Regions from separate parts of the Cystobacter fuscus genome, predicted to be linked through region 2. Evidence: riboswitches for the same ligand, from Rfam matches in the RefSeq annotation. Region 2 holds a riboswitch; the other holds the start of a gene.
The links. A riboswitch is a leader RNA that binds a small molecule or an ion and turns the genes downstream of it on or off. The one in region 2 is predicted to bind thiamine pyrophosphate.

Region 1: it holds a riboswitch for thiamine pyrophosphate, as region 2 does, so the genes downstream of both, CYFUS_RS11325 (FAD-dependent oxidoreductase) here and thiC (phosphomethylpyrimidine synthase ThiC) in region 2, are expected to answer to the same signal.

Annotation. Positions count from the first base shown of each region.
Region 1 is NZ_CP022098.1:2,710,188-2,724,418, forward strand. Features, by position in the region: gene CYFUS_RS11280 (TIGR01777 family oxidoreductase) at 1-375, shown strand, start outside; gene CYFUS_RS11285 (tetratricopeptide repeat protein) at 577-2,040, shown strand; gene CYFUS_RS11290 (beta-mannosidase) at 2,181-4,625, opposite strand; gene CYFUS_RS11295 (hypothetical protein) at 4,827-5,282, shown strand; gene CYFUS_RS11300 (YybH family protein) at 5,414-5,956, opposite strand; gene CYFUS_RS11310 (PKD domain-containing protein) at 7,048-8,652, shown strand; gene CYFUS_RS11315 (DUF3089 domain-containing protein) at 8,740-9,885, opposite strand; gene CYFUS_RS11320 (glycoside hydrolase family 97 catalytic domain-containing protein) at 10,000-12,231, opposite strand; TPP riboswitch at 12,388-12,491, shown strand; gene CYFUS_RS11325 (FAD-dependent oxidoreductase) at 12,563-13,540, shown strand; gene thiS (sulfur carrier protein ThiS) at 13,537-13,734, shown strand; gene CYFUS_RS11335 (thiazole synthase) at 13,739-14,231, shown strand, end outside.
Region 2 is NZ_CP022098.1:4,583,696-4,597,926, forward strand. Features, by position in the region: gene norR (nitric oxide reductase transcriptional regulator NorR) at 1-1,133, opposite strand, end outside; gene hmpA (NO-inducible flavohemoprotein) at 1,320-2,501, shown strand; gene CYFUS_RS18900 (alpha/beta fold hydrolase) at 2,592-3,494, shown strand; gene CYFUS_RS18905 (CBS domain-containing protein) at 3,630-4,058, shown strand; gene CYFUS_RS50690 (hypothetical protein) at 4,373-4,717, shown strand; gene CYFUS_RS18915 (imm11 family protein) at 4,732-5,301, shown strand; gene CYFUS_RS18920 (pirin family protein) at 5,349-6,044, opposite strand; gene CYFUS_RS18925 (LysR family transcriptional regulator) at 6,123-7,022, opposite strand; gene CYFUS_RS18930 (protoglobin domain-containing protein) at 7,231-8,385, shown strand; gene CYFUS_RS18935 (response regulator) at 8,395-9,039, shown strand; gene CYFUS_RS18940 (sensor histidine kinase) at 9,052-10,152, shown strand; TPP riboswitch at 10,190-10,298, shown strand; gene thiC (phosphomethylpyrimidine synthase ThiC) at 10,338-12,218, shown strand; gene CYFUS_RS18950 (DUF4870 domain-containing protein) at 12,350-12,730, shown strand; gene moaA (GTP 3',8-cyclase MoaA) at 12,734-13,732, opposite strand; gene CYFUS_RS18960 (HD-GYP domain-containing protein) at 13,807-14,231, opposite strand, start outside.

The sequences.
Region 1 (14,231 bases), 1.9 Mb from region 2:
GGGCGCATCGGCACGGGCCAGCAGTGGATGAGCTGGGTGTCGCTGGAGGACGTGCTCGGGCTGGTGAACTTCGCCCTGTTCACGCCGGAGCTGCGCGGGGCGGTGAACACGGTGGCCCCCACGCCGGTGCGTCAGGAGGAGTTCGCTCGGATATTGGGGCGGGTGCTGTCGCGGCCGGCGGTGGTTCCGTTGCCTGGCGCCGCCGTGCGCACGCTCTTCGGGGAGATGGGCGAGGCGACGCTGCTGGGCGGCGCGCGCGTCCTTCCACGGGTGGCCCTGCGCCAGGGGTTCTCCTTCCTCCACCCCTCGTTGGAGGAGACGCTGCGCTTCACGCTCGGCGAGACGACGGAGGGTCCCCGCTTCCGTCACGGGTGACTTCCCCCCCCCGTAATCACAGCCTGCCAGACAGAGAATCGCCGGAGGTTTGTGCTGGACGCCAGGCAAGCCTCCCTCGGTCCGAGGGGCCTGCGGGAACGGGACATCACATCTGCTCTTCCTGTTCTCCGAAAGAAGAGACGAAGCGTCCATCGCCACCGAACGCTCGAGTTCGGACGTCATGACGCCGAGGAAGCTGCCATGGCTGAGGGAAACGAGACCAGCCCCGAGCCGCAGGAAGCCAGCCGCCCCAAGCAGGAAGAAACTCCACTCATCTACGGGGAAGTCCGGAAGAGGATCTATAAGCGGCTGGGGCTCAAGGGCCTGCTGGGACTCTCCGTCCTCGGCCTCCTCGCTTCCATCTGGTGGAACTGGGAGAAGGTCCAGAAGCAGCCTGTCGTGTCGGACCTCGTCCGGCTGCTCTCGCGTAAACCACTCCCGAAGGCTGACCCCCAGCGATTCAGCATCGCCATGACTCATCTGGAAAACGACATCGGGGGCGAGAACGAACGCCTTGTCTCGGAGGCGCTCAAGGAGTTCGAAGGCATTCAAATCATCAAGCTCGACAGGGCGCTGACTCTCGAAGGGACCATTCCCGAGGTAGAGGAGAGCGCCGGTCATGAGCAGGCACGCAAATACCTCCAGGCCACAGGCGCCGACATCCTGCTCTGGGGCACAGTCCTCCACCATGATGGCAAGAGCCTGCCCAAGCTCTATTGGACGACAGCAAGAGACGTGAATCGCGACAGGGGGTGGGGGCGATACCAGCTTGGCAGCGAGAGCTTCGAGCTTCCCTCCCTCTTCTGGGAGGACCTCGGCAAGCTCCTTCAGCTCCTGGCGCTGACCCAACATGCCGAGTTTGAGGATCAACGGGGGCATTACATTGCTGACCAACTCGGGCCTTTCATCAACAAGGTCAGGAAGCTCCTCCAGGATGGTGTCATGAGACCGGGTTGGAGTGTCGCTGCTCGCGCTTCGACGAGACACCTCCTCGCGGACGCACTGACCTTGGTGGGCAGGCAAACGGGAGAGAATGCCCCTCTCGAGGAGGCGGTGGCCGCCTACCGCACGGCCCTTGGGGAAAGGACTCGGCAGCGCGTGCCCCTCGACTGGGCTGCAACGCAGAACGACCTGGGTGCTGCGCTGACGGTGCTCGGGGAGCGTGAGGCTGGCACCGCACGCCTGGAGGAGGCGGTGGCCGCCTACCGCGCGGCCCTGGAGGAAAGGACTCGGCAGCGCGTGCCCCTCGACTGGGCTGCAACGCAGCACAACCTGGGCAATGCGCTGCTGCGGCTCGGGGATCGTGAGGCTGGCACCGCACGTCTGGAGGAGGCGGTGGCCGCCTACCGCGCGGCCCTGGAGGAAGGGACCCGGCAGCGCGTACCCCTCGATTGGGCTGAAACGCAGAGCAACCTGGGCATTGCGCTGCGGCTGCTCGGGGAGCGTGAGGCTGGTCCCGCACGCCTGGAGGAGGCGGTGGCCGCCTTCCGCGCGGCCCTGGAGGTAAGGACCCGGCAGCGCATGCCCCTCGAATGGGCTGAAACGCGGAAGGACCTGAAGGCTGTGCTTCAGATCCTGGGACAGCGGACGGAATACCGGCGTGCGGCAGTGCATGCACGCCCAGTACCGCCGCGCCGCGTATCCGACCCTGCGTCAGGGCAGTGAGTCCCACGTCCGACACAGGGGTGAACTCAGGTCCGCGGGCACGCAGCTCCGCGTGCACGCGAGTGCTGCCGTATGTGCGGCGACTGTCCTGGTGCACCTACTTCACCACCTCGCTCCACTAAAACGGATCAGGCCCATTTTCAGTCGACCGCCTGGCAGGAATGGAGGTCGCGGAGGGTGAATTCCGCTTCCGCCCCCTGTTCTGCCGGTGTGAAGAGAAGGGTCTGGCTTTCGCCCGCGGTGAGATCGAAAGCATTGTCGGAGAACCGGCCCTCGATATCGGCCTCGAGCATCACGAAGAGTGCCAGTCCCTTGGACGAAAGCGTGAGCTCGTAGCTGCCGTTGGCGCTCCGGACCGTGCGGGCAGAGAGTCCCGGCGGCTCCAGTTCGAGCTGCTTGTAGGTGCCGTTGACGTGGTGCCCCCTGCCCGACGAACCGTCCGAAGCGGAATAGGACCACATGAGCAGGCGCCCCTCGGGCACGCTGTCGGCTGGCAGCGAAATCAGCGTGGATGCAGCATCCGGCCGGCAGGTGCCACGCGCGGTGGTCAGCGGCGAGCGTTGGCCATCCATCGAGACGGTGAAGAACTCGGCCGAAACCTCGGTGGGTTGGGGGGTGTCGTTGACCATGGCCATGTCGATCACCTTGCCGTCGGCTGACGGGATCGCGAAGAGGCTGACGGGCTCGAAGAATCGCCGCGCCTGATAATGCAGGGCCTTCCAGTTGCCGCCGTGATCCAGGCTTGCCCAAGAGGCCACCGGCCAGGTGTCGTTGAGCTGCCAGATGAGCGTGCCCATGCAATGGGGCTTCAGCGATCGCCAGAATTCGACGGCGGTCTTGATCGCCACTCCCTGCTGGATTTGCGAGAGATAGACAAAGTTGTGGAAATCATTTGGGAAACGGAAATAGCGGAACATGGTGCCCGCGATGCGCTCGTTGCCGCCAGGATTCTTCTGGTGCACCTCCATCACCGGAGACGCGATGTTGATGTCTTTCTTGTCGGCGAACCGGCTGATCAGCAGGTTCGACGTATAGGACTGGAAGCCGAATTCCGAGCAGAAACGCGGCTTGACCGCGCGATAATGATCGAACGACTTGTTCTCGTGCCAGACCGACCAGAAATGCATGTCGCCGGAGCCGTCGGCATGCCAGGCATCGCCGAAATTGAGATGGCCGTGGGACGGACTCGATGGCCACCAGATGATCTCCGGATTGGCCTTCTTGGCGGCGGCCTCGATCGTCCGGTTCAGCCGGTCATAGGAGACGAGGTAGCGATCGCGGTTCTTCTGGGAGACCTCGAACCAGGTGAGTGCGCCCACGAGTTCGTTGTCGCCGCACCAGAGCGCGATCGAGGCGTGATGTGAGAGCCGCCGCACCTGGTAGTCCACCTCGGCCGCGACATTGTCGAGGAATTCGGGTGTCGAGGGGTAGAGATTGCAGGCGAACATGAAGTCCTGCCAGACCATCAGCCCTAGGCGGTCGCAGGTGTCGTAGAACCCGTCGTGCTCGTAGAAGCCGCCACCCCAGACGCGGATCATGTTCATGTTCGCGTCGACCGCCGACTGCAAGAGCGCCTCGGTCTTCTCGGGGCTCGTCTTGGAGAAGAGCGCGTCGGCCGGAATCCAGTTCGCGCCCTTGCAGAAGATCTCGCGGCCATTGACCTTGAAGGCAAAGCGGGTGCCTGCCTCGTCCTTGTCGGTGATGAGCTCGATCGTGCGGATGCCAATCTGGCGGGTTACGGTTTCGCCAGGGATCGTGACCTTGAGTTCGTAGAGCTCCTGCTTGCCGCTGCCGACAGGCCACCAGAGGCGCGGTCGCTCGACGACGAAGAGTCGGTGGAGCACCGTCTCGCCGGCATTCGCACCGCAATCGAGCCGCACCGTCTCGCCGTCGAATTCGAATTCGACCGGCAGCACGCACGGGTCTACGGCGAAGAGGGTCAGGACGACGTCGAGTTCGACCGAGCCGTTCGCCAGATGGCGCTGCTTGACCGTGAGATGTTCGATGCGTGCCGGGTCCATCTTGCGCAGCTTGACCGAGCCGTAGAGGCCGAGCGGCGCGAGCGCGATGTTCCAGTCCCAGCCGAAGTGGCATTGAGGCTTGCGCAACATGTTTCCGTATGGAATCGGCGAGTTCCTGGTCCACGGCACCTCGAAGGGCTGCCGATCATGGACCGCCTTGCCGGCCTTGACTGGGGAATGCAGGAGCACCTCGATCGTGTTCTCTCCCGCGACGAGGATTTTCGACACGTCGGGCCGATAGCGGCGGAAGCAGTTGTCGGCCTCCAGTACCCTCTCTCCATTGACGCGGAGGGTCGCGACCGTGTCGACGAAATCCAGGTCGAGATACCAGCTTCCATCCAAATCGGAGGCGTCCAGTCGGAAGCTGCGCGAGAGTCTCCAATCCTTGTGCGCCACCCACTGCACCTCGGCTTCGTTCTTGCCGAAGTAGGGATCGGGGATGAGGCCCTGTTCCTGCAAAGCGGAATGGACGTCGCCCGGTAGGGTGATCTTGAGATCCGGCCGTTGGCCTTCGGCATCGAGCGACCAGATGCCACCAAGGTCGATTTGGGTGGTTTCAGGCATCTTGTATTCTGAGCACATTCGTGCGTGTGGAGCACCTTGCTTGTACGCCGTTCTCGGGGAGGCACTACAGCATTCGTTTGGCGCAACAGGTAGAGGGTCGTCACCCCAGGGCTTGAGAAAGAGCGGCCCTTGGTGGACGAGCACAAACAAGGATGTGGAGGGAACTTGAATCTGGTTCGATGGTGCCGAGCGGTTTCGAAGATGAAGTTCGTGTTCAGCTCCGACATGATTGTCTGGTTCGACATTCCGAACGCCGAACTCTACAACACCGTGGGATGGGGCAATGACAGGTCCAATGAAGACCCTCCCGGTGAGCAGATCTACTTCTGGAGCAACAGGGCCGCGATGTTCCTGTGCCAGGGGCGGGGATACAAGACGGGATTCTTCACGGGCCACCAGGACCGCGCCAATGGTCTGACCGGCTTGTTCTGCCTCGCGAACACGAATGTTCAGGTCGTGTCCGTTGCTTCCAATGACACGCGGTTCAGCTTCGGAGGGAGAACCCTCCCCGGCGTTCCCATCTATTGGCTCTGGTATGAATCCAATATCGCCGCGAACGAGGTCTGCGGCTATCACGGATACCAAACGGGTATCCTGAGCGATATGTCGGTCACTGGCCAGGGGTTTTCCTGGCTGGGTTTCAGATGCTGGAACTGAGGGCGTGAATCGCCCCATTTCGTCCAGGTAGCTCTTTCGTTCATGATGAGATGTCATGAACGAAAGACTCTGATTTCGAGCCGGGTCCCCGCCGCACGACGGGATGCGACGGGGACCGCCTGGACGAAGATCTATCTCAGCGAGGTGGGCGGCTCGTAATCGAACGAGATGGACTCGTGGAAGTGTTGATACAGCCATTGCCCATTGCGCTTGACCAGGACGAAGGTCGCGCGAGTGGGCTGCACCATCTCCGCGCTCCCCGGCCTGTTCTCATAGACCCAGGTGTAGTTGCAGAAGGCGTAGGCCGTGTCTCCCGTCTGGAAGATCTGCAGGTTGCTGATGTCTCCGCTGTTGATGATGAGCGTGTCCAGGAAGCTCTGGTAGTAGGGCTCCAGGTTGGTGACCCCGACGATGGGCTGGTTCAGCTCCGCCGCGACATAGGTCACGCTGCTGGGATTCACGGTGTCCCAGAGACCCAACAGCATCTGCATGTCTTCCTGGATGAACCCGTTCGCGTAGTCCTCGATGGCCTGGCGGATGGCCAGCTCGTCGGCCGTCACCAGCCCCTCGATGGACCGGGTCGTTTTCGTATCGCGGTAGGGTTCCGACGCGTTGCCGCAGCCGAGGGCCCCCGTCAGGAGGCCGATCGCGATGGAGAGTTGGAGAGTACGCATGATTCCCTCGAAGACAAAATGGCTCACAAGTTGAACGACGATTCCCGGATGGTGCAGCCTTCGCGGTACCCGTTTCAGCGGCGGGATGCGCCCTTTTCCACGTGCGAGAAGGGTGCCAGCACTGCGTCCAGGCTTCAGGGAGATGCTCTCGCGGTGGAAGCCCTTGGAATCGCTCGATGTGTGGGGGGCGCGACCCCCTTCACGAGGGAGGGTCAATATTCGCTGACGAGTCAAACCCAACCCGGACGCGCGTGACGAGCACCCACGGAGGTCGAATTCCTCTCGAAATCCTTGCGCGGCTTGCAAGGAAGTGTGTTCTCCTGGTCCGTTCCTGTCAATACCACGAAAGGAGGAAGGGCGTGGTGTGCGGGCCGGTCTCGTGGCGGGTTAGGCTCGGGGCATGGCCTCCAAGAAAGCCTCGGGTAGTGGTTGTGGTTCCGTGCTGCTGGGTCTGGTGTTGATCGGTTCCTGCGCGATGTGCACGGCCCCGGGTACCCGGGCTCCGACGAACCCGCCCCCTGCCTCCCCCGTGATGCAGGTACAACCCACCCCTGCTTCGGAACCGCCGGCTCCCGTCCCGAGCAAGAAGAAGAAGCGGACGGCGAAGGTGAGCCCGGACGTGGTGCCCACGAAGCGTGAGCCAGCGGAGTCCACCCCCTCTCCGACCGCGGCGAAGCCGGATGTGGACCTCACGCGAGAGCCCCCGCCGACGTGGGACGCTCCGCCGGACGAGCCCACCTCTCCGCCCTCTCGCGGTTGTTGCAAGGTCTGCACGCGAGGGTGTCCATGTGGGGATTCCTGTATCTCGTGTAGCAAGACGTGCCGCCGGGGTCCCGGATGTGCGTGTTGAAGCGGCGGGCCCCGGCGCAGGGGCTACTGTGGCTCGCCTGGTGTTGAGCGCCGGGCCGCGGTTGCCCACGGGCCCAAGCCCCCTGTCATCCGACCAGCATCCAGTTAAAACCTTGTTTCCCTGTTTAAGTCGATCCAATATATCGACGCTCCGCTCTCGGCGCTCGCAATGTTGGCCCGTCGCCGAGGCCGGCGACATCGATGCCATTGCGTCCATGACGCTCATTGCAAGGGATCGCACCATGCCGAAGTTGAATCAACTCTCGTCCCACCTCCGTCCCGCCCGCCGAGCCTGGCCGGCGCTCGCCGCCCTCGCCCTGGCCGCGAGCGCGCCGGCGGCCCATGCCGATTCGATGATCTACGGCGGAGGCCCGTTCTATTCCGGCGGCACCGCGGTGATGGACGACCTGCGCGGCTCGGGCTTCACCACCGTGATGCTGTGGAGCTTCCACATCGAGGACAACGGCGACCTGGTCTACAACGACATCCCGGTGGTCAAGAACGGCGCCTACATCGGCGACCCGGCCTGGCCGACGCGGCTGGCCACGCTCAAGACCGCGCCGACCTCGGTCAATCGCATCGAAGTGTCGACCGGCGCCTGGAGTGTTCCCGATTTCGAGCGCATGGCCAGGCTGGTCAACGGCACCGCCGCCGGCTGCGGCAGCACCATCGTCTGCGGCACTGGCAGCAACAGCATCCTGTACCGCAACTTCCAGGTGCTGAAGACCGTCACCGGCGCCGACGCGGTGAATTTCGACGACGAGAGTGCCTACGACCTCTCCCCGACCACCCAGTTCGGGCAGATGCTGATCGGACTGGGCTACAAGATCACCTTCGCTCCCTACACCAATCAGACCTTCTGGAAGAACCTCAAGGACAACCTCGGCAGCGCGGTCGATAACATCTACCTGCAGGTGTACGACGGCGGCGCTGGCAACAATCCGGCCAGTTGGAACACCGCGATGGGCATGAGCGTCGACCCGGGCCTGTGGTCGCGCCACGGCACCGGCTGCGGCAGCGGCGACAGTCCGACCACGGTACAGAGCAAGATGAGCAACTGGAAGGCCACCGCTGGCATCGGCGGCGGCTTCATGTGGCTGTATGACGACATCCAGAAGTGCTGGTCGCAGGGCACGACCGCGCAGTACGCGGCGGCGATCAACACCGCGGTCAGCGGCAACACTCCGCCGGTGGCCAATTTCGGCCTCACCGTGAGCGGACTGACCGCGACCTTCAGCGACTCCTCCAGCGACGCCGATGGCAGCATCGCCTCGCGCAGCTGGAGTTTCGGCGACGGCAGCGGCTCGACCGCGACCAACCCCAGTCATGTCTACGCCAGCGCCGGCAACTACAACGTCAGCCTGACCGTGGCCGACAACGGCGGTGCCAGCCACACCAAGACCCAGACCGTCTCGGTCGGCGCCGGCTACGTCAACCTGGCGCTCAACAAGCCGGCGACCGGCTCCAGCGCCTGCAACAGCAACGAAACGCCGGCCAAGGCGGTCAACGGCAGCGTCTCCGGCGGCACCACCGACAAGTTCTGCTCGTTGACCTCTCCGTCCTGGCTGCAGGTCGATCTCGGCTCGGTGCAGACGGTCAGCAGCTTCGTGGTCAGGCATGCCGGCGCGGGCGGCGAATCGAACACCTGGAACACCAAGGCCTTCACCATCCAGACTTCCAGCAATGGCACCAGCTGGAGCACCCCGGTGACGGTGACCAACAACACCGCCGACGCCTCGACCCACTCGATCAGCGCCACCTCGGCGCGCTACATCAAGTTCAACGTGACCACCCCGTCCCAGAACGGCGACCCGGCGACGCGCATCTACGAATTCGAGGTGCGCTGACCCCGGCGAGTGCGTCCACCGAGCGCCGGGTGGGGTGCCCCGGCGAGGCCTCGCCGCCTCGCAGGTGTCCCGGGAAGGGTGTCGGATCTATGGGGCACTCCGTGTGTTCGTGGTGGCGCTCGTGCGCAGGAACGCCGCCACCCGCTCGGAGGCATTGCGGCGGATGTTCATGTAGAAGAGCTGGAACTCCACGGGATGGTGGTTGCCCTTGCCCAGCGCGTGGTCGAGCAGCCGGCTCATGAGGTCCCGTGGCAGTTCGCCGCCGACGAGGACCTCCAGCCTCCCCTCCTTGCAGTGCGCACCGGTGAGACCTGGCATCACGTGGGGTGGGGTCGTTTCGAGGAACACGGCTCCTTCGTTTTGCTCCCGGGGGGCCGGTTCCGGGTCGTGCCGCCAGGTCAGGGGATTCACGCAGAGGGAGCGGTCTCCCGTGGACTCTGTGTCCGTCACGGAATCCCGCACCTGGATTCGCTCCGCGTAGCCGGCACTGCGTGCGTTCCAGCTGATGAGACAGCCGGTCTGCTCGGGTGACGCGCAGAAGGGAATGTCGGGAAGGCTCTGCCGGAGCGCACCCTCCGGCATCGGAATCCCAAGGAGATACGCGGCGACGAGCTGGTGCCGGAGTGGCGTCCCGCTCACGGCTTCACGCAGGAGGCGTCGGGCATGCACGGTTCCCTGGCTGTGTGCCGCGAGAATGAAGGGCCGTCCGTGATTGTATCTCTCCCGCCAGTAGCGGAACGCCGCGGCGACGTCCTGGTAGGCGAGCTCCGCCGCTGCCAGGCCCTCCGCACTCCGCTCGGTGAAGGCGGTCAGGTTCGCCTGTCGGTAGCGAGGCGCGTAGATGGCGCAACAGGCGTTGAAGGCGCTTGCTTGAATGAGTGTCGCCACCCGGTCGGTCGCCGTGTTGAGGGACACCTCATCGACAGGGCCATTCCACTCGCCACCGACATACGTGGTGGGATGGATGTAGAAGACATCCACGGGTGCCTGGGACTGATCGATGCCCGGGCTCGACGGGAGCACCGTGTCCGCGAGATCATGGAGTTCGGGAAGTGCGCTCCAGGCGGAGGGCTGGGTGTAGTCGGGCGGTGCGGGGGGACGCGCCTCGTTGAAGGGCGTCCTGGGGGTGATCGACCACAGGAAGATGGGGGCGAAGTTCATCACCAGCAGCACCCCCAACAGGGTGCATGCCGAGAGCATGGCGGCGATGACGCACCGGAGCCTGTTCCGCATCCTGGGACAATAAGGAAGACAGGCGGGACCTGTCAAAGGATGCCATTTGCCACCGCAGGAGGTCCGGAGTGGAATCCAGACCGGTGCGCGAGAGCGCGTCGTGGTCAGCGAACATCAGGGAATGCTGCCGACCTGCACCAACTGCCATTGCTGGTTGGCGCCGCCGTTCCACGGCCATTGAATGACGTTCGCACCATTGGTCGTGGCGCCGTCTTCCACGTCGGCGACCATGCCGCTGCTCCGGCTCACGAGCTGGACGTAACCGCCGTCCACGTCGACGAGCTGCCACTCTTGATTGGCGCTACCCCGGCTCGTGTACTGGATGAGGTGCGCTCCCGCCGTGGTGGAGGCGCCGCTGACGTCCAGTGTTCTACCGCTGTTGCGATTGACCAGGTTGTAGTATCCGCCGCCGACGTCGACCAGGCGCCATTCATCGTTGGTGGTGCTGTCGAGGTAGTCCCACTGAATGGCCTCCGCGGTGTCGGACCTCGAAGCGTTCTGGATGACGAGCGCCTTGCCGCTCTGCCGGTTGATGATTTTGTAGATGGCGCTCGGAACCACTGGCACGTTCTGGGCCGTGATACGGATCGCCGCTCCACCGTTCGCTCTCAAGGGAAGGTTGAGAACGCTATTGCTCGTGACCGACTGCACCTGGTACGCGATGTCGTTGTCCGAGGTCCCATCCGTATAGATGTGCGCGGTGTAGCTCGTGCCGGTGGTCAGGAACGACAAGGGAATCGCCGCCGTCCTGCCCGTACCGCTGACGATCGTGCCGACGTACCAGTCATCTCCCCGCCGGCGCGCGAGCGTGGCGTACTGGCTCGGATTTCCCTCCAGCAGGCGTGTGTCGTCCCAGGTCGACGGAAGTGCGCGCAAGAACTCTCGGGCAATGCTGTTGTGGTACATCGCCCCATGGTCGGAGTAGTGCTGGACGTAGGACGAGAACAGGACGAGCAGCGCCGTCTGATGCGCCCAGGTGGTCTGTCCGCCGGAGTTCGAGTAGGCGCCGGGCGTGTAGTCCATGGGCCCGATGGCATTGCGGGTGAAGATCAACGAGAGATTGTGCGACGCGGAGAGTTCTCCTTGTTCCGCGCCGAAGACGCCTTCCTGGCTGAGGACGTGGGGCCACTTGCGGCCAAGACCGTTCGGCTTGGTGCATCCATGGAAGTTGACGAGCAACCGGTACTCCGCCGCGACCTGGGCGAGCTTCTCGTAGAGTTGCATCGTGGCCTGATGATCGTCATCGAAGAAGTCGACCTTGATGCCACGCACTCCCCAGCCCGACCAGCGGCTGAACAGCGTGCGCATCTGCGCCTCGGTTTTGACGTTCTCGTCGTTCACCCAGAGCCAGATGCCGACGTTCTTCGTGTTCGCATGGCTGACGAGCGACGGAACCCAGCTCTCCTGCCAGCCGTCGTCAACCAGGTAATACTCCCAGCCCATCGACGCGGCGGAGTCGATGAACGCGACGTGCGTGTTGTAATCTGATTGATTGCCACCCGCTCGCCATGACCAGGCCGCGCGGCCCGGCCGGATCCAGGAGGTATCGGCGAGTTGGGACGGTGCGCTCAGATTCTCGACCAGGGTCGACTCGACGATGTTGGCGAGCGATCCGATGACCGCGAGCCTCCAGGGGCTATTGAACTGCCGCGACGCATTCACGCTCGCCGCGGTCGGCCAGACGAACCGCAAATTGTTCCCACTGCCGCCGGCCAGCTGTGCCGTGTGATAGCTCCCCCCGATGTCGCTTTCGGCCAGCAGCATCCACCGACTGCCCGCCGTTGCCAGGACCGGCATGCCGAAATTGCCGGTGATGAAGCTGCTGCGCGCCGTGTAGTAGCCTTCGTAGTTCGACACGTAGGACTGCGCATGACCCGTCGCCGCGTCCGGCAGGTTGAACGCGCTGCTTTCACCGTAGATGGTGAGGGAGCCGCTTCCGGGAACGCGATAGCGATAGGCGATGCCATCGTTATACGCGCGCATGACCAACTGCAACTCCTGACCGCCCTTCGAGAAGCGCAGGAGCGCTTCGTTGGCGTTGTTGACGTAGCTCGCCTTCTTCCGGCCGGGCAGGGAGTATCTCTCGTTGATGACGGTGTCGCTCCGGCCGACGAAGCTCACACCGCTCGAGAAATCGCCGATGCTGGTGCTGATACCCAACGCGGAGCTTTCGATCACCACGGCTCCGCCCTGCGTGACGGAGTAGCTCAGGGCGCCGGCGGAACTGCGGTTGACGGAAATGCTGATCGAGCCGTTGGGCGAGGACACGCTCCATTGCGCCCACGCGTCGGCGGGAAGCAGCGCCAGCAGGCCAATACTTAACAATCCTGCACGGAGGAATTGCATCAGACGTTTCTCCTTGGGGGTAATGACGAGATTACACGGATTTTATGGATTAAGCAGCTTAAGGCGTTTTTTGGTCGGGTGCGCGGACCCGGCTTGTCATGGCGCTGGTGGCGCGGGAGTCCCCTTGCCGTCGCGTCGCCCGGCTGCTAGCCATGAGCCATTCCGTTGGGGTGCCCCTTCCCGGGGGCTGAGAGGCCAGGCGCCAACCCATCGAACCTGATCCGGCTAGGACCGGCGTAGGGAACGGAGAGCAGCAGGGGAGCGCGATCTCTCGGTCGTGGCCCCGGAGCTTCCTCTGAACCCTCGCCGGTTCTCGAAGAGAGGAAGCACGATGCGGACGCCTACAACCAGCGGCTACACGATCCTCGGCGCTGGGGTCATGGGCCTGTGCACCGCCGTCGAACTCGCGAGCCGCGGCGGGCGGGTGACGCTGGTCGATCCCCAGCCCGAACCAGGTCCCCATGCCTGTTCCTGGTGGGCGGGTGGGATGCTCGCCCCCTTCTGCGAGGGCGAGACGGCCGAGGAGCCGGTGATCCGGCTCGGCCAGACGGCCGCCGACTGGTGGGCGGCGCAAGGGGTGGAGGTCATCTGCCGCGGCACGCTGGTGCTCGCCCTGGGCCGCGACCGGGCCGAGCTCGACCGCTTCGCCGCCCGGACGCGGGAGCACCAGTGGATGGGCGGCGAGGCGCTCGCAGCGCTCGAGCCCGAGCTCGACGGCCGCTTCCACCGCGGGCTCTTCTTCCCGACCGAGGCGCATCTGACGCCGCGCGTGGCCCTCTCCACCCTGCGCGCCCGTGCCGCGGCGCTCGGCGTCGCCTTCGCGGAGACCGCGCCCGAGGGCCAGCGCATCGACTGCCGGGGCCTCGCCGCGCGCGACTCGCTCCCCGAGCTGCGCGGCGTGAAAGGCGAGATGCTCGTGCTGCGCCTCCCCGACCTCGCCCTCTCGCGTCCGATCCGGCTCCTCCACCCGCGCATCCCGGTCTACCTCGTCCCCCGCGGCGGTGGGGTCTACATGCTCGGCGCCACGATGATCGAAAGCGCCGAGCGCGGGCGCGCGAGCGTGCGCTCGGTCATGGAGCTCCTCAGCGCCGCCTATGCGCTGCACCCGGCCTTCGGAGAGGCCGAGATCCTCGAGATCGGCACCGATGCGCGGCCCGCCTTCCCCGACAACGTCCCGCGTCTCATCCGGCGCGACGGCACGCTCTTCCTCAACGGCCTCTACCGCCACGGCTACTTGATGGCGCCGGTCCTGGCGCGGATGGCGGCCGACCACCTTCTGTCCGGCGAACCCGTGGAGCTCCTGCAATGAAGATCACCGTGAACGGCGAGACACGCGAGACGGCGAGCGAGACGCTCGGCGCGCTCCTCCTTGAACTGGGCCATGGCGATGCCAGGGTCGCGACCGCGGTGAACGAGGCTTTCGTGCCCGCCGCCGCGCGCGACGGGCTTCAGCTCGTCGCGGGCGACCGGGTGGAGATCGTGACGCCCCGGCAGGGAGGCTGAGCCGATGCCGGTCTTCTACGGAACCGAAGTCGTCTCGCCCCTGATGCTCGGCACCGCGCAATATCCCTCGCCCGCCGTTCTGGCCGAGGCCTTCCGCCGTTCGGGCGCGGGTGTCGCCACCGTCTCGGTTCGCCGCGAGGCGGGGGGCGCGCGGGCGGGGCAGGATTTCTGGCGCTTGATCGCGGGGCTCGGCGTGCGGGTGCTCCCCAACACCGCGGGCTGCCACAGCGCCCGCGAGGCGGTCACCACCGCCCAGATGGCGCGCGAGCTCTTCGAGACCGACTGGATCAAGCTCGAGGTGATCGGCAATGCCGACACGCTCCAGCCCGATCCCTTCGGCCTGGTCGAGGCGGCGCGGAGCCTCGTGGCCGAGGGCTTCAAGGTCTTCCCCTACATGACCGAGGATCTCGTGCTCGCCGACCGCCTCTTGCAGGTGGGCTGCGAGGTGCTGATGCCCTGGGGCGCGCCGATCGGGACGGGGCTGGGGCTGCTCAATC
Region 2 (14,231 bases):
TAGCCGGTCAGCAGCAGCACGTCGTTGCCCCGCTCGCGCAGGGCCGGCACATGCAACGGAAACACGCTGAGCCGGTGGTAGAGGTCGGCGCGATAGCGCCCCTGGCGCATCTCCTCGGCCAGGTCCCGGTTGGTGGCGGCGATCAGCCGCACGTCGATGCGGTGCTCCCGGTCCGAGCCCAGGCGCTGCAACTGCCCGCTCTGCAGCACGCGTAGCAGCTTGGCCTGTACCGTCAGCGGCAGCTCGCCCACCTCGTCCAGCAGCAGGGTGCCACCGTCGGCCAGCTCGAACTTGCCCCGCCGGTCGCTGACCGCTCCGGAGAAGGCGCCCACCACATGGCCGAACAGCTCGCTCTCCACCAGCGTCTCGGGCAGGGCCGCGCAGTTGAGGCTGATGAGCGGCCGGTGCGCCCGGGGGGACGCCGCGTGGACGGCCTGCGCCACCAGCTCCTTGCCCACCCCCGTCTCGCCACTGATCAGCACGCTCAGCGGACTGGCTCCCACCAGCGCGATGTCCTCCATGAGCTTGAGGAAGGACGGGCTCTGTCCAATCAACGAGTGCGGACGCTCCCCGGCGGCCAGACGGTAGCTCTCCGCCCGCTGGAACTCGCCCTCGGCCCGCATCACGAGCCGCTCGATGCGCTGGGCCACGCGAACGGTGGCCGCCGCCAGACTGGCGAACGCCTGCAGGGACGCCAGATCCACGGGCGCCAGCCTTCCGGGTGACAGTGCGTCCACGGTCAGCAGGCCCCAGACGTGTCCATCCACGAGCAAGGGACAGCCCAGGCAGTCATGCACCTGGAGATCGCCTCTGGCCCCCTGCACCAGGCCATCGTAGGGATCCGGCAAGGGGCTGTCGGCGGGAAACCGGGTGGGAGTCGCGCTCGCGAGCAGGACCTGGAAGCGTGGATGCTCGCTCACCCGGAAGCGTCGCCCCAGGGTGTCCTCGGAGAGGCCATTGACCGACAGCGGTACCAACCACTCCCCCTCCAGGCGCAGCAGCGCGACCGCGTCGCAGGGCATCAGCACCCGCAACGCCTGCAGCAGCCGCCGGTAGCGCTCGCGCTCGGGCAGCTCCCGTGACAGGTCATCCACCAGGGGGATCAACGCGTGGAGCAGGGGATTGGGAGTCATTTCGACCACCGGAAGTCGATTCGACTCCGCGTCCCCCAGGTCGAAATGACCTGGGCCCATCCCAACCCCTTGATTTCCTGGTGTCCGGAAGTCGGCATGGAAGCTGCTCCTATCAAAGCACGACGTCCCGGTGGTGGAGGTTTTCCCCGCTACCCGTGCCGTGAACCCCAATCCGGAGCCCATCCCATGCTCAATGCTCAGCAACGCGCCATCGTCAAAGCCACCGTGCCGCTGTTGGAGACCGGTGGCGAAGCCCTGACCACGCACTTCTATCGCATCATGCTCGGCGAATATCCCGAGGTGCGCCCGCTCTTCAATCAGGCCCACCAGGCCAGCGGTGCCCAGCCCCGAGCCCTGGCCAATGCCGTGCTGCGCTACGCCCGCCACATCGATGAGCTGGAGCAGCTCGGCGGGCTCATGAAGCAGATCATCAACAAGCATGTGGCCCTGCGGGTCCTGCCCGAGCACTACCCCATCGTGGGCACGTGCCTGCTGCGCGCCATCCGCGAGGTGCTCGGGGCACAGGTGGCGACGGACGAGGTGATCGCCGCGTGGGCCGCCGCCTACCAGCAACTGGCCGATCTGCTCATCTCCAGCGAGGAGCGGGTCTACGAGGAGACGGCCCAGGCGCGCGGCGGCTGGCGCGGCGGGCGCGAGTTCCGGGTCATCCGCAAGGAGCAGGAGAGCGCGGAGATCATCTCCTTCTACCTGGCGCCCGCGGATGGTGGCCCGCTGATGGACTTCGTGCCGGGGCAGTACATCGGCATGCGGCTCGTCATCGACGGCGTCGAGATGCGCCGCAACTACTCGCTGTCGGCGGTGCCCAATGGCGAGTCCTACCGGATCAGCGTCAAGCGCGAGCCGAACGGCAAGGTGTCCAACCACCTGCATGATCGGGTGGGAGTGGGGGACTCGCTGGAGCTGTTCCCTCCCGCGGGCGAGTTCACCCTGAGCCCGAGCACCAAACCCCTGGTGCTCATCAGCGGTGGCGTGGGCATTACCCCGACGCTCGCCATGCTGACGGCGGCCCTGCCCCAGGGGCGGCCCATCCACTTCATCCACTGCGCGCGCAACGCCGGGGTCCACGCCTTCCGCGAGTGGGTGGACGCGCAGGCCGGCAAGCATCCCCACCTGCGGCGCTTCTACTGCTACTCCCAGGTCACCGAGGGGGCGCCCCAGCCGGATGCCGTCGGACTGCTGGATCGCGAGCTGCTCGCGCGATGGCTGCCCGAGGCGCGGGACATCGATGTCTATTTCCTCGGCCCCAAGCCCTTCATGGCGGCCATCCAGCGCTCCTTGAGGGAGCTGGGCGTGCCCGAGCAGCAGTGCCACTACGAGTTCTTCGGCCCGGCGGCGTCGCTGGCGTAGCACTCCGGGTCGTCGAGCCGGGCTACCCTTCTTTGTCGGTGAGCGTTTCCCGCGTTTTCCGAGGGAAGGGTCGCCCGTATCATCCGCCGCATGAATACCGGTGTCCTTCCTCCCGAGCGGCGGTCCTCCCTGCGCCTGGGCGATGGCCGCGTCCTCGCGTGGTCCGAATGGGGACCCCCCGAGGGTCTCCCCGTGCTGTTCTGCACGGGAGCCGCCATGAGCGGCTCACTCGGCTTCGGCGCGAACCATCTCGCGGAGCTCGGCTCGAGGCTCATCGCCATCGACCGGCCCGGCCTCGGCGCGTCCGACGCGCATCCCGGCAAGACCCTGGCCTCCTGGGTGGAGGACACGCGGCAGCTCCTCTTGGCGCTGGGCTCGCTGCGGGACGTCACCGCCGTGGGTTTCTCCCAGGGCGCGCCGTTCGCGCTGGCCCTCGCGGGCCGGGAGTTCGTGAAGGCCGTGGCGATCGTGTCCGGACAGGATGACCTGGCCTGGCCGGCCCTGGCTCCCAGGCTGCACCCCGACGTGGCCGCGATGGTGCGTGCCGCGCGGGGGGATCCCCAGGGCTTCGAGCAGTCCTTCGCGGAGATGGCCACGGCGGACGGACTGTGGCAGCTCATCCTCGGAATGAGTGGCGAGCGCGATCGGGCGCTCTACCTGAGCGAGCCCTTCGGCGCGGCGTATCAGCGCTGCCTGCGGGAGGGCTTCTCCCAGGGCGCGCGCGGGTACGCGAGGGATCTCGTCAACGCGCTGGGCCCCTGGCTGGTGGAGCCGGAGCGCATCTCCGTCAAGGTGGACCTCTGGTACGGCGGCCTGGACACGAGCACGGTCCACTCGCCCGACTTCGGCGCCACCCTGGCCGCCCGCCTGCCGAACGCGACCCTCACGGTGGATCCCCACGCGGGCGGATCAATCCTTTGGACGAGGGCCCGGGACATCCTCGCGAGGCTCGAGAGCCACGTTTCGGGGAGCGCAGCGAGCGCGGGGCGTTAGGCCGCGAAGCGGATGTGTGTCTGGTTACCTTCCAGGCAGCATCCGGCGGACCACTGGTTGACCCGCGTGAGGCGCCCAACCGTTGGCGTGAACACGCGGGGAGCCCGCTCCGGGCCCCCATGAGGAGGAGCGGACATGGCGAGGTTGATCCGTGAAGTGATGACGCGCAACGTGGAGGTCATCAGTCCGAACGACACCGTGCGCGAGGCGGCCCGGAAGATGCGCGACCTGGATGTGGGGCCCATTCCCATCTGTGACGGCAAGCGGGTGCAGGGGATGATCACCGACCGCGACATCGTGGTGCGCGCCATCGCCGAGGACATGGATCCGGCCCGGACGCCCGTGTCCGCCATCATGTCCAAGGGGATCCAATACTGCTTCGAGGACGATCAAGCCGAGGACGTGCTCGAGCGCATGGAGGAGTTGCAGTTGCGCCGCTTCATCGTGGTGGATCGCGACAAGAAGCTCGTGGGCATCGTGGCGCTGGGCGACCTGGCGGGTGAGGAGAGTGGACGCCGCGTGGGCAAGGCACTCGAGGGCATCTCCGAGCCCGCGAGCCACTGAGCCGCGGGACACCGGAGCCCGGGTGGACCGGGCTCCGGGGCGGTTCATGGGGTGACGAGCCCGTAGGATGGAGCCTTACTCCATCTGGAGGGCGGCTCATGGCACCTCGTCTGATCGGCGTACTCTTGCTGTTGGTCCTACTGTCCGCGTGTAGCGCCACACGCGTCGTGCGCCTCGACATGGGCCGAGGCCAGACTGTCGTTCCCCTGGATGGGCAGCCCCCGGCTTCTCAATGGGCCGAGGTGGATGCTCGAGTGACCCGGGAGTACCTGCGGTTCTGCGAGGCCATCGGGAAGCCTGGAGATTGCCGGGGGGTGCTGATGAACAGCCCTCTCCTCAGCGGGGATAGCCGCTACGCCCTCGCCATGTCCTTCGCCATCGATGCCGTCATTCCCGAGATGATGGAGGCGTTCAAGGACATGGCCGATCCCGAGGCGATCAAGGCCTCCATCCTCTGGACGATGACCCTCTACGCTTCGATGTGGATGGCACCCGAACCCGTGTTCTCCAAGGGGATCGCGACGGTCGTGACGGCCAGTTTCATTTGTTACATCGGAGTGGATACGTTCTGGACGCTCATCCAGGGCTGGAGACGTTTGGCGAAGCTTCTCTCGACCGAGGGCACCTCACTCAACAAGTTGGTGACCCGGAGCCAGTGATGGAGACGACTCGCATTCCGAAGAAGTATTTCAAGCTGTCTCAGGAGGTTGATGGCTCTGGAGGCTGGGATCTTGGCAATCCCACGGATCCACAGGGCCGAGAGGTGGATAACCCATGGAGCTTCAGAGAAGGCCTGCCGGTCGCGGACCCGGGACGATTGACGCTTCCCGTTGGTCGCCCGGGCAGGGCTCTCGACTTCACCCTCGCGGGCTTCAGCATCCCGGTCGTTCACGCCAGGGTGGCAGCCCTGTTCAGGGAATTGGCTCCCCGTGATGTTCAGCTTCTTCCGGTGGACATCCCAGGGCAGCCAGACCCGTTCTGCATCCTCGTTGCCACACGGCTCATCCAGTGCATCGATGACCAGGCCTCCGAGGAGGTGGAGTATTGGATGCCGGAGGATGGGCGGCCCGAGAAGGTCGGACAGTATCGGGACGTGTCCGGCATGCGCATCGATCCCTCGAAGATTGGTGACGCCCAGGTGTTTCGCACCTGGGGGTGGACCATCGCGCTCATCGTCTCCGAGGAACTCAAGGAGGCCTTGGAGCGGATGGGCGCCACGGGGGCGAAGTTCAAGGAGGTTTGACCCGCGGTCATTGGACTCCTTGCCTTCGCCCTCCGTTCACCCACGGCTCAGCCCAGATCGAACAGCAGGGCCTCGAGCGGCTCGGTGGCGGAGAGTTCCAGCCGAGACTCCTCGGACACGGCCACGCCGTCACCGGCCTTGAGCGTCACGCCGTTGAGCGTGCCCGCGCCGCGCGCCACCTGCAGCCACGCGTGCCTCCCCGGCGCCAGGGTGTACTCCGTCTTCTCTCCCCGGCCCAGCACGGTGCTGTACAGCCGCAGATCCTGGTGCACCTTCAACGAGCTGTCCTGTCCCTCGGGGGATACCACCAGCCGGAAGCGGCCCTGGCGCTCCGTGAGTGGGAACTCCTTCTGCTCGTAGCCGGGCGTCAGCCCCTTGCGCTCCGGGAGGATCCAGATCTGCAGGAGGTGCACCTCCTCGTCCGAGTTGTTCATCTCGCTGTGCAGCACGCCCGTGCCCGCCGTCATCCGTTGCATCTCTCCCGCGCGCAGCACGCCCACCGAGCCCAGGCTGTCACGGTGCTCCAACTGCCCGCTGAGCACGTAGGTAATGATTTCCATGTCCCGGTGGGGGTGCGCGCCGAAGCCGCTGTGCGCGGCCACCCGGTCCTCGTTGATGACGCGCAGGGAGCGAAAGCCCATGGCGGACGGGTCGAAGTAGTCCCCGAACGAGAAGGTGTGGTGGGAGTCCAACCATCCGTGGTTCGCATGGCCGCGCGCTTCTGAATTCCGAACGATGATCATGATGCCGTGTCTCCTTCGCCAGACATCATGCGAGTGGGACCCGGCCCGCGCCAGACGTGCTCCCCGGGACACACTGTCCTATCCACGGGACATCGGATTCCAGGTCGCGGCCCAGCGCTCGCGCGCGAGCTCCACGAAGGCCATCACCTTGGGCGCATGGTGGCGGCTGCTGGGATAGACGGCATGCACGGGTGTCTCGGCGGCGGTCCAGTCGGGCAGCAGGTGTTGCAGACGTCCGCTCGTTACGTCCTCGGCGCAGGAGATGTTGGGCAGCAGGGCGATGCCCGCGCCCGCCAGGGCCATGCCGCGCAACATGTCCGGCTCGTTCACCGCGAGCCGCGTGGACACCTGCACCTCGACGGATTTGCTCTCGGAGTGCAGCGTCCAGCGGTTGGCCTCCCGGGACGAGCCGAAGAGCAGGCAGTCATGCTTCTCGAGGTCTCGAGGCGTCTTGGGGGCGCCTCTCGCCCGGACGTAGTCCGGAGATGCCACCACCACGCGCTCGAGCTTGCCGATCCGGCGGGCCATGAGCGAGGAGTCGGCCAGCTTGCCCGCGCGCACGGCCAGATCGAACCCCTCGTCCACCAGGTCCACCGTGCGATCCGTGCACACCATCTCCACCTGCACGTCGGGATAGCGCCGGAGGAACTCCGTGACAATCGGCCCGAGGATGCTGAAGGTGAGTGGGGCCGTCACGCGCAGCAGTCCATGGGGAGCGGCCTGCATGCGCGTGACCGCCAGCTCGGCCTGCTCCGCCTCGGCCACGATGCGCGCGCAGTGCTCGTAGTAGGCCTGTCCCACGTCCGTGAGACGCAGCTGGCGCGTGGTGCGTTGCAGCAGTTGCGCGCCCACGCGCTCCTCCAGCTCGGACACCTTCCGGCTTACCGTGGACTTGGGCATGTGCAGCCCACGCGCCGCCGCCGTGAAGCTGCCCGCCTGGACGACCTTGGCGAAGACGAGGAGTTCGTTGAGATCCATGCCGCTCCCGAGGCCGGACCCCGTCCCAGGAGTGGAACGGTCTGCCCGGACCGTCCCATCTAGTCCGGAGCGCGGCCCACCGCCAGCCACCGGGTCCAACGGGTTCCAGACCGCCCGAGCCGTTCCCCGGGTGAAGTGTTGGCGGGTGGTTATGGGGCCGGGCCCGCGTTGTTTCAATTTTCAGCAATGCGTTACATAGGTGTTCCTCATGGCGGAAACCTTGTTCGAGGAACTCAAGCGCTACGTGGGTTTCGAGCCGGCCGATGGCCTGCTTCTCCGGGAACTGCACGAGGTGGCGCGGCCGCGGTTTCCCGCCATCGCGGACGTCTTCTATGCGCGCATCCTGGAGCACGAGGGCGCGCGCAAGGCGCTCGCGGGCGAGAGCCAGGTGGGCCATCTCAAGGTGTCGCTGCGCGCCTGGATGGAGCAGCTGCTCAGCGGCCCCTGGGACGAGGACTACTACCGGGCGCGCTGCCGGATCGGCCGCATGCATGTGCGCGTCGCGCTCCCCCAGCATTACATGCTCGGCGCGATGAACGTGCTGAGGCAGGAGTTCAACCTCCTCATCGCCGAGCACCACGCGGACCAGCCCGAGCGGTTCCGGGCCATGAGCTTCGCGTTGGGGAAGATCCTCGATCTGGATCTGGCCATCATGCTGCACACCTTTCGCGAGGATCTGCTCGCGCAGCAGGCGCGCCACGAGCGACTGTCCACCTTCGGCCAGCTCGTGGGCTCCATCGGCCACGAGCTGCGCAATCCGCTGGGTGTCATCGAGACGTCGCTCTTCATCCTCAAGGGCCGGCCCCTGGCCAGCGAGGAGCGCGCCGCCAAGCACCTGGCGCGCATCGGCGAGCAGGTGGCGCTCGCCAACCGCATCGTCTCGGACCTGCTGGACATGATCCGGGACCGGCCGCTCAAGCGCGAGTCGCTGCGGCTGGAGGCCGTGTGGAAGGATGCCCTCTCCTCGGTGCACGCGCCCGCGGGCGTGTCCCTGCTCGCCGAGGGGCTCGAGTCGCTGCCCACGTTGGAGGGAGATCCGGGGCAGATCCGTCAGGTCTTCGTCAACCTGATGGAGAACGCCGTGCAGGCGGTGGGAGACACGGGCTCGGTGCGCTTGTCGGGCCTGGCGGAGCCGGACGCGGTGGTGCTCGTCCTGGAGGACTCGGGGCCGGGGGTGAGCGAGACCATCCGGCGCCGGATGTTCGAGCCCCTGATGACCACCAAGTCCGGGGGCATCGGCCTGGGCCTGCCCCTGGTCAAGCGCATCCTCGAGCGCCATGGGGGCTCCATCCTCTACGACCCCCAGGGCGGGGGAGGGGCGCGCTTCGTCCTCCGGCTCGCCCTTCCCCCGCACTCCGCGTGAGAGTCCGCCATGAGGAGCTACCTGCTGCTCGATGACAATCTGGCCTTCGCGGAGAACCTCGCGGAGATCCTCCGGGATGGGGGGGACGAGGCCACGGTGGTGACGGAGGGGCCGCGGGCCCTGTCGCTCGCGGGCACCCGGCGCTTCGACGCGCTGCTCACGGACATGAAGATGCCGGGCATGAACGGGGCACAGGCGGTGCGCCACATCCGCCAGGTGGATCCCGGTCTCGCTGTCGTGGTCATCACCGCCTACCCGGGAGAGGAAGAGCTGGAAGCGGTACGCCGGGAGGGACTGCTCGCGGTGCTGCCCAAGCCCGTGCCGCTCGCCCCGCTCGTCTCGTTGTTGACCCACGCGCGCCGGGATGGACTGGTGGCGCTCATCGAGGGGGAGCCGGCGCGGGACGAGACCCTCGCCGAGCAACTGCGCTCGCGCGGCTTCTCGTGTGTCACCGCGCGCTCGGTGGAGGACGCCGAGCACCTCGCGGGGGCGCGGCTCTTCGCGGCGCTGGTGCCTCCGCGGCGGCTCGGGGAGTCGGAGTGTGAGGCGTTGCGCTGGCTGCGGGCACGCTTCCCCACACTGCCGGTGTTCTCCGAACCTGTCGACCTCCAGACACTGTTGGACACACTGGAGCGAGCCCACGACTCGCGCTAACAGCAGGGCCCCATGAGCCTCTCCTCCTTCAATCCCCCTCGTGTGCTCGTCGTCGAGGACAACGCGGCCTTCCTCGACAATCTCCGGGAGTTGCTCGGCGACGCGGGCTACCTGGTGTCCGGTGCGAGCAGTTGCCGCGAGGCGCGCGAGCGGGTGCAGGACGGCTTCGACGTGGCGCTGGTGGACTTGCGTCTGCCGGACGGGGATGGGACGGAGCTCGCGCGGGACTTGAAGGAGAAGGTGCCCGAGTGCGAGGTGGTGTTGCTCACCGGCTTCGCCACGCTGGAGACGGCGGTGGCGGCGGTGCGCGCGGGCGCGTGCGCCTACCTGATGAAGCCCTGCGCGCCCAACGAGTTGTTGCTGACGCTGGAGCAGACCATGCGTCAGGTGCGCTTGCAGGCGGAGAAGCGCGAGCTGGCGCGCCGGGCGCAGGTGACGGAGAAGCTCGCGGCGGTGGGCACGCTCACGGCGAGCCTGTCGCACGTGATTCGCAATCCCCTCAACGCCGCGGCCCTGCAGCTCGCCGTGCTGGAGCGGCGGGTGCGGCGGCTGTCCACCGAGCAGCAACCGGCCTTGTTGGATCCCCTGCTGTTGGTTCGCGATGAGATCCGCCGGTTGGATCATGCGCTGGAGGACTTCCTCCAGTTCGCGCGGCCGCGGAGCTTCCGCCCGGAGCCGGTGGACGTGCTGGCGCTGCTGCGGCGCGTGGTGGATTTCCTGGGCAGCAAGGCCGAGGCGCGGCGGGTGCGTCTGGAGTTGGAGGGCGAGGAGTCGCTTCCGCCGCTCAAGGGCGAGGAGGAGCGCTTGCGCCAGGTGCTCATCAACCTGACCCTCAACGCCCTGGAGGCCACGCCCGAGGAGGGTGTCGTGCGCCTGTCGGCGCAACGCGAGGAGGACATGGTGCGCCTGTGCGTGGACGACACGGGCGCGGGTGTGCCTCCGGAGCTGCGCACCCGCGTCTTCGAGCCGTTCTTCACCACGAAGGAGGAGGGCTCGGGGTTGGGGTTGTCCATCGTCCACTCCGTCGTGTCGCAGCACGGGGGCTCGCTGGAGGTGACCAGCTCCCCGTCCGGAGGGGCGCGCTTCCTGCTGCGGCTGCCCCTGGTGGCTTGAGGCGGTTGCCACCGCACGTCCTCGCGGGTTACATGGGCCATGTCGCTAGGGGTGCTCCCGTGAGGAGCTGAGAGGGCCGTGTTCGCGGTCGACCCTTGGAACCTGAACCGGTTTGGACCGGCGGAGGGAAGCGGCGGGCTTCCCACGCCCGACTCTTCTCTTGCCATGTGCCGAGGAGGAGTCACGTGAGCGGAGCATCGAAGAGCCTCAAGGTGGACGGCGAGGTGTTGCAGGGCATCACCCGGGGGCCGCTGCCGGCCTCGCGCAAGGTGTACGTGTCCGGCGTGTTGAACCCGGAGCTGCGCGTGCCCCTGCGGGAGATCAGCCAGACGCCCACGCGCCATGGCCACGGTCCGGACGTGAAGGAGACGCCCAATCCCTCCGTCTTCGTCTACGACTCGAGCGGCCCGTACACGGACCCCGACGCTCAGATCGATCTGCGCCGGGGCCTGCCGCCGGTGCGCGAGGAGTGGATCGAGCGGCGGGGGGACACGCGAGCACTGCCGGGTATCTCCTCCGAGTATGGCCGCGCCCGAGAGACGGATCCGCGCCTGGCCGGTCTGCGCTTCGCCCACCGCCGCGCGCCCCGGGTGGCGAAGGCGGGCGCCAATGTCACCCAGCTGCACTACGCGCGTCGGGGCCTCATCACTCCGGAGATGGAGTTCGTGGCCCTGCGCGAGAACCTGAAGCGCCAGGCCGCGGTGGAGCTGTCGCACCAGCACCCGGGCCACTCCTGGGGCGCCGCCATTCCCCGCGACATCACCCCCGAGTTCGTCCGGGACGAGGTGGCGCGGGGCCGGGCCATCATCCCCGCCAACATCAATCACCCGGAGCTGGAGCCGATGATCATCGGCCGCAACTTCCTGGTGAAGATCAACGCCAACATCGGCAACTCCGCCGTCAGCTCCTCCATCGAGGAGGAGGTGGAGAAGATGGTGTGGAGCATCCGCTGGGGCGCGGACACGGTGATGGACCTGTCCACCGGCCGCAACATCCACGAGACGCGCGAGTGGATCCTCCGCAATGCCCCGGTACCCATCGGCACCGTGCCCATCTACCAGGCGCTGGAGAAGGTGGGAGGCAAGGCCGAGGAGCTCACCTGGGCGCTCTACCGCGACACGCTCATCGAGCAGTGTGAGCAGGGGGTGGACTACTTCACCATCCACGCGGGCGTGCGCCTGCGCTACATCCCGCTCACCGCCAGACGCCTCACCGGCATCGTCAGCCGGGGCGGCTCCATCCTGGCCAGGTGGTGCCTGGCGCACCACCAGGAGAACTTCCTCTACACGCACTTCGAGGAGATCTGCGAGATCCTCAAGGCGTACGACGTGAGCTTCAGCCTGGGAGACGGGCTGCGGCCGGGCTCCATCGCGGACGCCAACGACGCGGCGCAGTTCGGCGAGCTGGAGACGCTGGGCGAGCTGACACGGGTGGCCTGGAAGCACGACGTGCAGGTGATGATCGAGGGGCCGGGCCATGTGCCCATGCACCTCATCCAGGAGAACATGACGAAGCAGCTCGCGGTGTGTGGCGAGGCGCCCTTCTACACGCTGGGGCCGCTCACCACGGACATCGCGCCGGGGTATGACCACTTCACCAGCGGCATCGGCGCGGCGATGATCGGTTGGTTCGGCACGGCGATGCTCTGCTACGTCACGCCCAAGGAGCACCTGGGCCTGCCCGACCGGGATGACGTGAAGGAGGGCGTCATCACCTACAAGATCGCCGCGCACGCCGCGGACCTCGCCAAGGGCCACCCCGGTGCCCAGGCGCGCGACAACGCGCTGTCCAAGGCGCGCTTCGAGTTCCGCTGGGAGGATCAGTTCAACCTCTCCCTGGATCCCGAGCGCGCACGCGCCTTCCACGACGAGACCCTGCCCGCGGAAGGTGCCAAGGTGGCCCACTTCTGCTCGATGTGCGGCCCCCAGTTCTGCTCGATGAAGATCACCCAGGACGTGCGCGACTACGCCCAGAAGGTGGGCACGAACGAAGCGCAGGCCCTCGCGGCGGGCATGGCGGAGAAGAGCGAGGAGTTCAAGAAGGCCGGCGGCGAGGTGTACCGCTGAGTCCTCCCGACCTTTGAAGTCGCGTCGCCCCAGGAGACGCCAACCTCGTGACTTTTGTCCCGAAAATGACAGAATGAGAGGGTTGACGGGCGCGCTGACCGCGCCCGTCCGAACTTCAGAGGGAAGCTCAAATGGAAACGCAGCATCGCGGGGGTTTCATCACCGGATCACCGTCGCCGACGGCGGACGAGAAGACGTGGGGAATGCTCGCGCACCTGAGCGCGCTGATCGCGGGCCTGTTTGGCTTCCCGTTCCTCGGGCCGCTCATCGTGATGCTCACCAAGGGCAAGGAGTCCGCCTGGGTGGAGCAGCACGCGAAGGAGGCGCTCAACTTCCAGATCACCGTCACGGTGGTCCTGTGGATCGCCGCGTTGAGCATGTTCTGCCTGGTCGGGTTCGTGCTGGCGCCGCTGGTCGCACTGGTCGCGCTGGTGCTGACGATCCTCGCGGGCATCAAGGCCAACAATGGCGAGATGTACCGCTACCCGGCCACCGTCCGGCTGGTGAAGTAGCGCTCAGCCGCCAATGCCCATCATGGGCAGCAGGCTGGCCGCCGCGCCGGGCTCGGTGAAGCGGTGGCCCTCGGGCTTGTCCCCGAGCGCCCGGCGGATGGCCAGGGCGAGCTCCTCGTCGGTGGCCCCGCCGCGGATGAGGGCGTGCAGCGGCGCCTGGGCACGTCCCCCGAGGCAGCTGCGCAGGTCTCCATTGGAGGCCACGCGCACGCGGTTGCAGCCGCCGCAGAAGTTCTGGGTGAGGGGAGAGATGAAGCCCACGAGCCCTCCGGGCGCGCGCCAGTAGCGCGCCGGACCCGCGGCCAGGCCCTGGGGCCCCTCGTCCTCCACGAGCGGCAGGCCCCCGGTCCGGAGCTTCTCCACCAGCTCCGCCGTGGGCACCGGGGTGCCCTGACCAAAGGGCATCAGCTCGATGAACCGGGGCGTCATGCCGCGCGCATGCGCGTGGGCGATGAGCTGGGGCACCTCGTCGTCATTCACTCCGCGCATGACGACGACGTTGAGCTTGAGCGAGGCGTAGCCCGCCGCCGCCGCCGCGTCGATGCCCGCGAGCACGGACGCCAGGTCTCCCTGCTTGGAGATGCGCCGGAAGGTGGCCTCGGACAGGGTGTCCAGGCTGATGTTGAGCTGGCTCACCCCCGCCTCGCGCAGCGGCCCGGCGAGCCGCGCCAGGTGGCTCGCGTTGGTGGTGATGGCCACGTGGCCGATGCCGGGCACCGCGGCGATGCGCTGGGCCACCTCGAGGATGTCCGGGCGGATGAGCGGCTCGCCGCCCGTGAGCCGCACCCGGCGGATGCCCATGGCCGCGAACACGGAGACGATGCGCTCGAACTCCTCGGGCGAGAGCAGATCCTTCTTCCCACCCCAGCTCGCCGGCGAGCAGTACGTGCAGCGGAAGTTGCACCGGTCGGTCACCGACAGGCGCAGGTACGTCATGGTCCGCCCCTGGGCGTCCTTCAGGGGGGGCGACAAGGGGGCCTGGGTGGGGGCGAGACTGCTCATGGGTGCTCTCTATAAACCGGAGCCTCCCCTCCGGGCACTCCCTTGTGGAGGCCCGGGCCTCCGTGCGAGGCGCGTCAGTCGCGCGGGTTGCCCTGGCGTCCCCCGGCGAGCACCGAGAGGACGACTCCCTGGTTGAGCGTGTTGGCGCCCGTGGTGCTGCTGGACGCCGGCGGAGCCGGAGGCGGCCGCACCGTGGGTCCCACCGGGCCGGGGATGGTCTGATCCAACTCGTCCATGTCCTCGGTCAGGCGGGCGAGCGTGGCCTCGGCCTCCTGGGCGTGGGCCTCGGCCTGCACCAGCGTCAGCTTCCGGTTCTGCATGTCCTCCTTGATCTTCACGAGCGCCTGCTCGCCGATATCGAGGAAGGCCCGGACGACCTCGCGGTCGAACTGGGTGCCGGCGCAGCGGTGGATCTCCGCGATGGCGTTGGCGAAGGTGGTCCCCTTGCGGTAGGGCCGGTCGCTCGTCATCGCGTCCAGGGTGTCCGCCACGGCGAAGA